DNA from 2 places in the Streptomyces sp. NPDC041191 genome. Region 2 is predicted to be linked to the other one. Evidence: predicted binding sites of a transcription regulator. Region 2 holds the regulator's gene; the other holds the start of a gene.

Region 1 (6,136 bases), on a different contig from region 2:
GCCCCGGTCCTTGAGACCGGTGACGGGCAGCTCCAGCTCCGCGCCGTGCGAGCGGAGGAAGGAGAGCGCGATCTGCGCCGACTCCTTCATCACGTCGCCCAGCTGTCCGGTGAGGGTGAGGCCGGCGGCGCCGGTCTCCGGGTCGGCCAGGGACGCCTCCACGAAGAGGACGTCGCCGCCCGCGCCGGTCACCGCGAGCCCGGTGGCGACGCCCGGCACGGACGTCCGGCGCTCCGCCGGGTCCTGTGCCGACTCCGGGACGTGGTGCGGACGCCCGATCAGCTCCCGCAGGTCCTCCGGACGGATCGTGAACGGCAGTGCGCGGTTGCCCAGTTCGTGCTGGGCCGCGACCTTCCGCAGCAGCCGGGAGATGGACCGCTCCAGGGTGCGGACGCCCGCCTCACGGGTGTACTCGCCGGCCAGCTTCCGCAGGGACGCCTCTTCGAGGACGACCTCGCCGGGCTCCAGACCGGCCCGCTCCAGCTGCCGGGGCAGCAGGTGGTCGCGGGCGATGACGATCTTCTCGTCCTCGGTGTAGCCGTCGAGCCTCACCAGCTCCATCCGGTCGAGCAGGGCCTCCGGAATGGACTCCAGGACGTTCGCGGTGGCCAGGAAGACCACGTCGGAGAGGTCGAGCTCGACCTCCAGGTAGTGGTCGCGGAAGGTGTGGTTCTGCGCCGGGTCGAGGACTTCGAGGAGGGCCGCCGCGGGATCGCCGCGGAAGTCGGAGCCCACCTTGTCGATCTCGTCCAGGAGGACCACCGGGTTCATGGACCCGGCCTCCTTGACGGCGCGGACGATCCGGCCGGGCAGGGCGCCGACGTAGGTGCGGCGGTGGCCGCGGATCTCCGCCTCGTCCCGCACGCCGCCGAGGGCGACGCGGACGAACTCGCGGCCCATCGCGTGCGCGACCGACTCGCCGAGGGAGGTCTTGCCGACGCCGGGCGGACCGACGAGGGCCAGGACGGCCCCGCCGCGGCGCCCGCCGACCACACCGAGCCCGCGCTCGGCGCGCCGCTTGCGCACCGCCAGGTACTCGGTGATCCGCTCCTTCACGTCGTCCAGGCCCGCGTGCTCGGCGTCCAGGACCTCGCGGGCGCCCCTGATGTCGTACCGGTCCTCGGTGCGCTCGTTCCAGGGCAGTTCGAGGACGGTGTCGAGCCAGGTGCGGATCCACGAGCCCTCGGGGGACTGGTCGCTGGCCCGCTCCAGCTTCTCGACCTCCTTGAGGGCGGCCTCCCGCACCTTCCCGGGCAGGTCGGCGGCCTCCACGCGGGCGCGGTAGTCGTCGGACTCGTCGCCCTCCGACTCGCCGTTGAGTTCGCGCAGCTCCTTGCGGACGGCTTCGAGCTGGCGGCGGAGCAGGAACTCGCGCTGCTGCTTGTCGACGCCCTCCTGGACGTCCTTGGCGATGGTCTCGGCGACGTCCTGCTCGGCGAGGTGCTCGCGGAGCTGGGCGGTGGCGAGGCGGAGACGGGCGACCGGGTCGGCGGTCTCCAGGAGCTCGACCCGCTGCGCGACGGTGAGGAAGGGCGAGTACCCGGAGTTGTCGGCGAGGGCGCCGACGCCCTCGATCTGCTGGACCCGGTCCACGACCTGCCAGGCACCGCGCTTCTTGAGCCAGCTGGTGGCCAGCGCCTTGTACTCCTTGACCAGCTCGGTCACGGCGCCGGGCAGCGGGTCGGGCAGGGTCTCCTCGACGACGGTCCCCTCGACCCACAGGGCGGCGCCGGGCCCGGTCGTACCGGCACCGATGCGGACGCGGCCGCGGCCGCGCACGAGCGCGCCGGGGTCGCCGTCCGACAGGCGTCCGACCTGCTCGACGGTGCCGAGCACGCCGGTCCCGGCGTAGGTGCCGTCGACGCGGGGCACGAGGAGCACCCGCGGCTTCCCCTCCCCGGGACGCGCGGCGGCCTGGGCGGCCTCGACGGCGGCCCGGACCTCGCTGTCGGACAGATCCAGCGGCACCACCATTCCGGGCAGCACGACCTCGTCGTCGAGCGGCAGCACGGGCAGGGTGAGCGGCACGGACGCCATGGACTCAGAAGCCATGATCTCCCTTTCGGCAGTGAAGTTGAGCTGTACTGACTCAATGCTCGTGAGTCCAGAGATGTTCCCGGCGCTTCGTTCGCTCCGAGCGAACAGAGGTGCGCATCACCCCTCCCGCTCGGCGTAATACTCCAATGAACATGCCAGCCATTACTTCGGCGTGGGTGGCCGGGTGGACCCTCTCCCGGGACACTCCGCCCGCCGTGGACGAGCCCTGGGGCCACCGGATCGACGTGGGCCTCCCCCGCCACGTCGTGCGGCACGTCCTGCCCCGCCCCGACGCGGCCACCGTCGGCGCGCTCTGCGCACGGCTCACCGAGCCGTACAGCTGGCTCAAGGTGATGGCGGAACCGGAGGAGGTCGCGCCGTGGATCACCGGGGAATGGACGGTCCCCGACGACCCCGGCTTCATGATGACCAAGCCGCTGGCCCCCGGCACCCCTCCCCCGCCGCCCCGGGGGTACACCCGGACGGCCGAGGCCGCGTCCGGCGTCCTGCGGGTCCGGGTCCACGCCCCGGACGGCACCACCGCCGCCCGCGGCCAGATCGCCACGACGGGTGCCACCGCCGTCGCCGACCAGATCGAGACGGACCCGGCGCACCGGCGCCGCGGTCTCGGCGCGTACGTCGTGCGCACCCTGGAGGCCGCCGCGGCCCGCGCGGGCGCCCGGACCGGGGTCCTGGCCGCGACCACCGACGGCCGCGCACTCTACGGCTCGCTGGGCTGGGAGTACCGGGGGCCGCTCACCGGAATCGTCCGGACGGAGGAGGGCGCCTGAGGGAAGGGCCGGACGGGCGGAGCGCGAACGGGCCGGTGGGCCGGTCCGGGCGGACGGACGGGGTGCGAACGGGCCGGCGGGCCGATCGGCCAGGTGGGCGGAACCGGGCGCTCCGGCTGCGGACGGGCGTGCCCGGGGGCATGCTCCTCCCATGAGACGAGGCGTACGGGGAACGTGGTGCGGGGCCCTGCTGCTGGCGGCGGTCCTGGTGGGCGGCGCGACCGGCTGCGGCTCCGGGTCCCCGCCCGGGCCGGGCTCGCCCGGTCCGGCGGGCACGTCGGGCACGTCGGGAACACCGGACACCCCGGGCACGCCCGGCGCCACGACGGAGCCGGGCGCCCCGCCGTCCGACCCCCGGCCGGGCCGGGTCCTGGTCGAGGTGGTCGTCACCGGCGGCTTCGCCGGCGTGCGCAACCGGCTCGTCGTGCGCCAGGACGGCGGCTGGACCGTCCTGTCCGGCACCAAGCCGCCCCGGACCGGCCGGCAGACCCCCGCCGAGACCGCCGAGCTGCGCGCGGCCCTGGAGGACCCCGCGTACGCCCTCGTCCCGGCGCGGCCGACCGGCAGGCCGGTCGCCGACGGCTTCCAGTACCGGGTGACGTACCGCCACCGCCTCGTCGTCGCGGACGACGGCGAACGCCCGCCCGCCCTCCGGCGCGTCTTCGCCGCCCTTCCGGGAGGCGGCCCGCCGACGAGCCCGTGAGCGGCGGTACCCCCTCGTGAGGGGCGGGACCGCGAGGACGTGAGCGGCCCCCGGGTCCGTGTGCGACGGCTCGGGGGCCGCTCCCCGCGTTCCGCTCCGGGACGTCCCCTCCGAGGCGTCCGGCACGGGCCCGGCCCGGGGGTGCGGGGCGCCGCCCCGGGCCCGGGTGGGGGGCTCCGGGAGGGCCTCGGCGGGGAAGGGGCGCGGACCTCCACCACCCGTTCCCGTCAAAGGGTTTGGTCCGGTCGCGGGTGTCCGGCCAGGATGGCCCGGACCGTCCGCCACGGCGGCGGGACGGCCCGACGACGAGAGCGGAGTGACCGACGATGCCCAGCCCCGTGACCCTCGACCGCCGCGAAGGACCCCACGGAGAGGTCGTCCTGCGGCGCCGCGACGAGCACTACGAGATCATCGCCAACGGCACCTTCCTGATGGACACCTCCGACGGGCGCTCCGAGCGGCTCCTGATCGACGCGGCCCTCGACGCCCTGCCCGAGGAGCGCAGGGCCGGCGCCTCCGTCCTCATCGGCGGCCTCGGCGTCGGCTTCTCCCTCGCCCACGCCACCGCCGACCCGCGCTGGGGCCGGATCACGGTCGTCGAACGCGAGGGGGCCGTCATCGACTGGCACCGGCGGGGCCCGCTCGCCGCGATCTCCGGGGCCGCGCTCGCCGATCCCCGGACCGTGATCCTGCACACGGACCTCGTGGACCACCTCCACCACTCCACCGACACCTACGACGCCCTCTGCCTGGACATCGACAACGGCCCCGACTGGACGGTGACCGAGGACAACCGATCCCTGTACTCCGCCGAGGGGTTGGCGGTGTGCGCGGCCCGCCTCGCCCCCGGCGGAATCCTCGCCGTGTGGTCCGCGCGACCCTCCGGTGATTTCGAAGGAACCTTGCGGAATGCCGGTTTCAGCGGGGTACGGACGGAAGAGGTACCCGTTGCCCGGGGCGTCCCGGACGCGGTCCACCTCGCGGTCCGTCCCGCCTGACGCCCGGATGGCCGGGACGCCCCCGGTACCTCTAGGCTGCTTCACCGACATCGGCGACGCGAGGCGGGGCAATGGAGCAGACACACACCACTCACCACGGTGCGGCGGCCACTCCGGGGCCCCAGCGGCGCGTCCTGGTGGTCGAGGACGACACGACGATCGTGGAGGCGATCTCCGCCCGGCTGCGCGCCGAGGGCTTCCTCGTCCAGACCGCGACCGACGGTCCGGCCGCCGTGGAGGCGGCCGAGAGCTGGCAGCCCGACCTGATGGTCCTGGACGTGATGCTGCCCGGCTTCGACGGCCTGGAGGTGTGCCGCAGGGTCCAGGCGCGGCGGCCCGTGCCCGTCCTCATGCTGACCGCCCGCGACGACGAGACCGACATGCTGGTCGGGCTCGGGGTCGGCGCGGACGACTACATGACCAAGCCGTTCTCGATGCGCGAGCTGGCCGCCCGGGTGCACGTGCTGCTGCGCCGGGTCGAGCGGGCCGCGCTCGCGGCGGTCGCCCCGCGCGGCGGCATCCTGCGCCTGGGCGAGCTGGAGATCGACCACGCCCAGCGGCGGGTCAGGGTCCGGACGGAGGACGTGCACCTGACCCCGACCGAGTTCGACCTCCTCGTCTGTCTGGCGAGCACCCCCCGCGCGGTCCTCTCCCGCGAGCAGCTGCTCGCCGAGGTGTGGGACTGGGCGGACGCGTCGGGCACCCGGACCGTGGACAGCCACATCAAGGCGCTGCGCCGGAAGATCGGGGCCGAGCGCATCCGTACGGTCCACGGCGTCGGTTACGCGCTGGAGACCCCGGCGCCGTGAGCCGGCGCGGGCCGGAGGGGCCGAGAGGGGCGGGGGCGTCGCACCGGGCGGAGGAGCCGGGCGGCGGGCGGCGGGTCCGCAGGATCACGGTCTCGATCAAGACCAAGCTGGGCGCGCTGGTCGTCGGGGCGGTCCTGCTGACCTCCGGCCTCGCCCTGGTGGCGATCCGCACCTCCACCGAGTTCCGCTACATCACGGTCTTCGCGATGATCGCGACCCTGCTGATCACCCAGTTCGTGGCCCAGTCCCTGACGGCGCCGCTGGACGAGATGAACACGGTGGCGGGCGCGATCTCGCGCGGCGACCTCTCGCGCCGGGTGCGGGGCGCCGACCGCCGGGACGAGCTGGGCGACCTCGCCTCCACCATCAACCGCATGGCGGACGACCTGGAGGCCGTGGACCGGCACCGCAAGGAGCTGGTGGCCAACGTCTCGCACGAGCTGCGGACCCCGATCGCCGCGCTCCGGGCCGTCCTGGAGAACGTCGTGGACGGCGTGTCCGAGGCCGATCCGGAGACGATGCGGTCGGCCCTGAAGCAGACCGAACGGCTGGGCCGCCTGGTGGAGACGCTGCTCGACCTGTCCCGCCTCGACAACGGTGTCGTCGCCCTGCGGACGACCCGCTTCGAGGTCTGGCCGTACCTGTCGGGGGTGCTGCGGGAGGCGAACCTGGCCGCCTCCCAGCGCGGCCTGTCGTCCACCTCCGGGCTGCACAACCGCACCGACGTCCACCTGCACCTGGACGTCTCGCCGACCGATCTGGTCGCCCACGCGGACGTGGAGCGGCTGCACCAGGTCA
Region 2 (6,136 bases):
GATCTCGGAGAGGACGGTCTTCAGGCGCTCCTCGAACTCGCCCCGGTACTTCGCGCCGGCGACCATCGCGCCGAGGTCGAGCGAGACCAGCCGCTTGTCCTTCAGGGACTCGGGGACGTCGCCCTTCACGATCCGCTGGGCGAGCCCCTCGACGACGGCGGTCTTGCCGACGCCGGGCTCCCCGATGAGGACCGGGTTGTTCTTGGTGCGGCGGGAGAGCACCTGGACCACGCGCCGGATCTCGTGGTCGCGGCCGATGACCGGGTCCAGCCTGCCCTCGCGCGCGGCGGCGGTGAAGTCCGTGCCGAACTTCTCCAGCGCCTTGTACTGCCCTTCCGGGTCGGGTGTGGTCACCCGGCGTCCTCCCCTGTTCGTCTCGAAGGCGGCGAGCAGCTTCTCGGCGCTCGCGCCCTGTTCTGCGAGGAGCTCACCGGCCCGGCCGCCCCTGGCGGCGATGCCGATGAGCAGGTGTTCGGTGGAGACGTACTCGTCTCCGAGTTCCCCGGCCCGCCGCGTGGCGTCCGCGACGACCGCGAGCAGTTCGCGGTCGGGCTGCGGGGGCGCGACCGTGGAGCCGGTGACGCTCGGCCGGGCGGCGAGCAGCCGCTCGGCGCCCGAGCGCACGGCCGCCTGGTCGGCGTCGACGGCGGCGAGCAGGTCGGTGATGTTCTCGTTGTCCCGGCCGGCGAGGAGGGCGAGCAGCAGGTGGGCCGGGGTCAGGTCCGAGTGCCCCTCGGACACGGCACGGCCGCCGGCCGCGTTGAGCGCGTCCCGGCTCCTGTTGGTCAGTTCGGCGTCCATGTGCGGTGCTCCTCCTCGGCGTGCGGGCCCCTCCGTGGTCTCCGTGACGGATCCACGACTTCCATGACCCTTACAGAGTACACAAACTTGAGCCTGGCTCGCTCAAGTCGGAGGAGGCAATTCCGCCCGGGTAGTTTCCTGCCATGGCAACGGACCCCAGGAACCCCACCGACGCGTACCTCGCCTTCTGGCGCGAGCGCCACCTGTGCACCCTGACCACCCCCCGCCCGGACGGCACGCCGCACGTGGTGGCGGTCGGCGTCACGTACGACCCCGAGAACGGGTACGCGCGCGTGATCACCAACAGGAACAGCCGGAAGGTCGCCCACGTCCTGGCGGCGGGCGCGGAGGGCGCGCGGGTCGCGGTCTGCCAGGTCGACCGGAAGCGCTGGGCCACCCTGGAGGGCGTCGCCCGCGTCCGCACGGAGCCGGAGGTGGTGGCGGACGCCGTCGCCCGCTACGCCGAGCGGTACGGGCGCACGCCGTCCCCGAACCCGGACCGGGTCGTCCTGGAGATCGCCCTCACCCGCGCGATGGGCCGCGCCTGATCCGGCGGGACGGGGCGCGGAGGCGGGACGCGGGGACGGGACGCGGGGACGGGACGCGGGGACGGGACGCGGAGGCGGGACGCGGGGCGGGGACGACCCCGGCCGCGGCGGACGTCCGGGCCGGGGCCGCGCGAACGGGAGGGCGCCCCGGCGGGCGCGCGCAGCACAGCGGCGCCATCGCGTTTCAGGTCCGCGATGGCGCCGCTGTGTGGGGGAAGTGCCTGGGCGACCTATGACGACGGGGGGATCGCTCAGGCACTGCGGGGGGTGGCGGTGATGGTCTCGGGTTCGATCAGCTGGTGGTCCCGCTGGTCGAGGTTGACGAAGATCATGCCGTACCGGACGGCACAGCGGATGGGCTGCGGCGCGCCGCGCGGGCGGCGCAGGCACCGGTACGCGCGGACGTCCTCGTCCTGCTCCCGCGCGACCACGACCGGCTCCCCGAACAGGGTGATCCTCAGCGAGTCGCCGCGGTGGGGGATGGCCGTGGCGAGATCGACGAAGTGCCAGCCGGAGCGGTAGGCCGACGCCATCTCCCGGCGGAACCTGCGGTCGTCCGGTGGGACGGTCACGCTTCCGCACCCGCCCGGACGGAGTCCCAGGTCGGCTCGGTGCCCCTGGCCGGCGGGGCGTCCCACGTCGGCTCCGGGTAACCGGCGGCGACGACGTCCCACGTCGGCTCGGAACCCCTGGCCGGCGGGGCGTCCCACGTCGGCTCCGGGTAACCGGCGGCGACGACGTCCCACGTCGGCTCCGAGCCCCCGGCTGGCGCGACGTCCCAGGTGGGCTCACCCGGAAGAGCGACGACGGTGCCCGCGGGCGGCGTGTCCCACGTCGGCTCCCCCACGGCGAAGATTCCGAGAGTAGCCGCGGCCGCGAAAGCTATGCCGCCAAGTGCACGAACCATCCTGGTCATGGCCGATCTCCACCTCTTTTGATCATTACCTCCCCCGCAGATAAGACGATGGCTCACTCCGAACCCTTCCACCAGAAGCGCCAGGCATCATGTTCCTGTAATTCAGGACCCTGAGGGGGGCGCAAATGGAGCCCAAACGCTGCGAAAAGGGCAGCGAACACGGCCCGGAAGAGCTGTGCGACGCGGGAAAGCTCCTCTATGCCGCCGCGCTGAGAGCGGGCCGCGTCTCCCGGACGGACGCCGAACGGGCGCCCTGCCTGGTCGACCTCGCCCTGCTGCACCCGGACCCGGACGAGAGCCAGTGGCTGCGGCCCGTCCCGCCCTCCATCGCGCTCAACAAGCTGATCCACCCCATCGAGCAGGAGATACAGCGACGGCGCCAGGAGGCCATATCCCTGGCCGACACGTTCGAGCCGTTCATGACGATCCACGCCCCCGACCCGGCCGCCACCCAGGTCATCACCGTCCTCGAAGGCCTCAGCCTCATCAACGCGACCCTCGACCGGGTCATCAACGAGTGCGCCGAGGAACTCCTCACCATCCAGCCCGGCAGCGGACGCAAACCCGAGGTCGTCCAGGCGGGACTGCGCCGCGTGGAACCGCTCGTGGAGCGCGGCATACGGATGCGGACCCTCTACCAGCACACCGCCCGCCACCACTCCGCGACCATGGGGTACGTGGAGCGCATCAGCCCCCACGGCCTGGAGGTCCGCACCCTCGAGGAGATCATCGACCGCCTGATCATCGTCGACCGCAAGGTCGCCTTCGTCCCGGCGCGCAGCGACCGCCAGGTCGCCCTGGAGCTGCGCCACGAAGGGCTCGTGCAGTACCTCGTCGGCGTCTTCGACCAGTTCTGGCTGCACGGCGTGCCCTGGGAGGAGGAGATCCCCTACAGCCCGTCCGTGGACGGCATCGGCGGCGTCCAGCGCTCCATCGCCAAGCTCCTCGTCGAGGGCCACGTGGACGAGGCCATCGCCCGCCGGCTCGGGATGAACGTGCGCACCTGCCGGGCCCACATCGCCAAGCTCGCCACCGCCCTCGGCAGCGGGAGCCGGGCCCAGCTCGGCTACCTCATCGCCCAGTCCGGCCTCCTCGAACGGGAGGGCTGACCGCCGTGTACGCGCACACCGAACTCGACGGCCCCGCCGGCACCCTGCGGGTCTCCGGACACGGGCTGCCCACCGTGGAACTCGTACGGACCCCCGGGACCCGGCCCGACGCCCACACCCCGATAGGGACCCGCAGCGCGGCCCTGCTGACCCTGACGGTGGACGGGGAGCCCGCCGTGATCCGGCCCGCCCGGGGGCGGCTGCTGCGGCGCTCCTACCGGGTGGACGTACGGACCGGCGGCGTCCGCCACCGGCTGGTCCCCTGCGGCCACCGGGACAGCCGGTTCCTCCGGGACGGGCGGCGGACCGGCACCCTGACCTCCTCGGGCGACGGCCGGGTCGTCGACGCGTGGGAGCCCGGCGCGACCCCCCTCGACATCGCCCTCGGCACCGCCCTGGCCGCCGCGTTCGGCACGGGGGCCGCGCCCTGGTTCGAGACGGTCGGCGAGATCGTCTCCGAACTGATCCCCTGACCCGGACGCGCGTGAGGCCCCCTCCACCGTCGTGGAGGGGGCCTCACGCGTACCGCGGGGACTACTCGCCGCGCTTGGGGCGCCAGACCACCAGCGCGCTCGCCTGCTGCACGTCCTGGTACGGCACGAGGTCGCGCCGGTACGAGGCGTGCACCTGGGCCTCGCGCTGCCGCATCGCCGCCGCCGCGCCGTCGAGCGCCGCCGACAGCTCGGCGACCCGGCTCTGGAGCGCCGCGACCTGGTTCTCCAGCTCGATGATGCGCTTGATCCCGGCCAGGTTGATCCCCTCGTCCTGCGACAACTGCTGCACCTGGCGGAGCAGTTCGATGTCACGGGCCGAGTAGCGCCGCCCCCGGCCGGCCGTGCGGTCCGGGGAGACCAGGCCGAGCCGGTCGTACTGACGGAGGGTCTGGGGATGCAGACCGGAGAGCTGGGCCGCCACCGAGATGACGTACACCGGCGACTCGTCGGTCAGTTCGTACGGATTGCGTCGGCGCCCTTCCACCGGGTCACGCTCCCTTCGCGGCCTGGAACAGCTCGGCCCGCGGGTCCTCGGAGGCGGTCGCCTCGCGGTAGGTCTCCAGGGCCTCGCGTGCCTTCTCGTCCAGTTCCTTCGGCACGGCGACCTCGACCGTGACGAGGAGGTCGCCGCGCGTACCGTCCTTGCGGACCGCGCCCTTGCCCCGGGCGCGCATGGTCCGGCCGTTCGGCGTGCCCGCGGGCAGCTTGAGCGTGACCGCGGGGCCGCCGAGGGTCGGCACCCTGATCTCGCCGCCGAGCGCCGCCTCCGTGAAGGAGACCGGCACCGTGACGGTGAGGTTGTCGTCCTTGCGGCCGAAGACCGGGTGGGGGTCGGCGTGCACGACGACGTACAGGTCGCCGTTGGGCCCGCCGCGCTCGCCCGGCGTCCCCTTGCCGCGCAGCCTGATCCGCTGCCCGTCGGAGACGCCCGCCGGGATGCGGACCTGCATGGTGCGGGAGGACTTGGCCCGGCCGCTGCCCTTGCAGACCTCGCAGGGGTCCTCGGCGATGAGGCCGCGCCCCTTGCAGTCCACGCAGGGGTCGGTGAGGGAGAAGCCGCCGCCGCTGCCGCGCGACACCTGCCCGGTGCCGACGCAGGTCGGGCACACCCGGGGCGTGCCGTTCTTGTCGCCGGTGCCCGAACAGGCCGCGCACGGCTGCTGGCTGGACATCCGCAGCGGTACGGTCGCGCCCTCGACGGCCTCGGTGAAGCTGAGCGTCACCTCGGACTCGATGTCCTGGCCGCGCCGCGGCTGGGTGCGCGCGCCGCCCCCGCCCCGGTTGAACAGTCCGCCGAACACGTCCCCGATGCCGCCACCGCCGAACCCGCCGGGCCCGCCCTGGGCGCCTCCGAAGAGGTCGCCCAGGTCGAAGTTGAACGAGCCGCCCCCGGGACCGCCGGCCCTGAGGCCGCCGTTCCCGAAGAGCGCGCGGGCCTCGTCGTACTCCTTGCGCCGCTTGGGGTCACCGAGGACGTCGTTCGCCTCGGAGATCTCCTTGAAGCGCTCCTCGGCCCTGGTGTCGCCCTTGTTGGCGTCCGGGTGGTTCTCGCGGGCGAGCTTCCGGTACGCCTTCTTGATCTCGGCCTCGGTGGCGTCCTTGGGGACGCCGAGAACCTTGTAGTAGTCCTTCTCGACGAAGTCCTTCGTGCTCATCGACGTCCCTCCTTCCGGACGATCGTTGCGTCACCCCTCCTCGGGGGCACCGCTCTCCTCGTCGGCCGACTTCTTCTCGTCCTTGGCCGGGGCCGCGCCCGGCTGGGGCTCGGCGACGGCCACGCGGGCGGGCCTGATGGTCCGCTCGCCGATCCGGTACCCGGGCTGCAGGATCGCCACGCAGGTCGTCTCGGTGACGTCCGGCGCGTACGAGTGCATCAGGGCCTCGTGGATCGTCGGGTCGAAGGGCTCGCCCTCCTTGCCGAACTGCTGCAGGCCCATCTTGGCGACGACGGTCTCCAGCGATTCGGCCACCGACTTGAACCCGCCCACGAGTTCGCCGTGGTCCCGGGCCCGGCCGACGTCGTCGAGCACGGGAAGGAGCTCGGACAGGAGGTTCGCGACGGCGACCTCCTTGACCGCGACCCGGTCCCGCTCCACGCGGCGGCGGTAGTTCTGGTACTCGGCCTGGAGCCGCTGGAGGTCCGCGGTGCGCTCGTCGAGCGCGGAACGGGTCTGGTCCAGCTGGGCCACGAGGCCCGCGTCACCGGCCGGCTTCTGGCTGCTTGCGTCCCCGGCCGGGGCCGTCGCGTCCTCCTGGGCGGAGTTCTCG

Evidence for each region. The regulator HspR, encoded in region 2, represses chaperone genes until heat shock. The targets are predictions, from matches to a motif close to TTGAGNNNNNNNNNCTCAA.
Region 1: lon (endopeptidase La) is a predicted target of HspR. The motif match lies at 2,075-2,093, and genes of this name have one in related genera.

The regions. Positions count from the first base shown of each region.
Region 1 is NZ_JBVIZC010000006.1:386,667-392,802, reverse strand. Features, by position in the region: gene lon (endopeptidase La) at 1-2,052, opposite strand, end outside; gene ACZ6AQ_RS15130 (GNAT family N-acetyltransferase) at 2,190-2,828, shown strand; gene ACZ6AQ_RS15125 (hypothetical protein) at 2,980-3,531, shown strand; gene ACZ6AQ_RS15120 (spermidine synthase family protein) at 3,858-4,529, shown strand; gene ACZ6AQ_RS15115 (response regulator transcription factor) at 4,601-5,338, shown strand; gene ACZ6AQ_RS15110 (sensor histidine kinase) at 5,335-6,136, shown strand, end outside.
Region 2 is NZ_JBVIZC010000008.1:101,857-107,992, reverse strand. Features, by position in the region: gene clpB (ATP-dependent chaperone ClpB) at 1-801, opposite strand, end outside; gene ACZ6AQ_RS17355 (pyridoxamine 5'-phosphate oxidase family protein) at 945-1,349, shown strand; gene ACZ6AQ_RS17350 ((2Fe-2S)-binding protein) at 1,601-1,921, opposite strand; gene ACZ6AQ_RS17345 (hypothetical protein) at 1,918-2,196, opposite strand; gene ACZ6AQ_RS17340 (helix-turn-helix transcriptional regulator) at 2,391-3,374, shown strand; gene ACZ6AQ_RS17335 (hypothetical protein) at 3,380-3,847, shown strand; gene ACZ6AQ_RS17330 (heat shock protein transcriptional repressor HspR) at 3,909-4,352, opposite strand; gene dnaJ (molecular chaperone DnaJ) at 4,357-5,523, opposite strand; gene grpE (nucleotide exchange factor GrpE) at 5,554-6,136, opposite strand, start outside.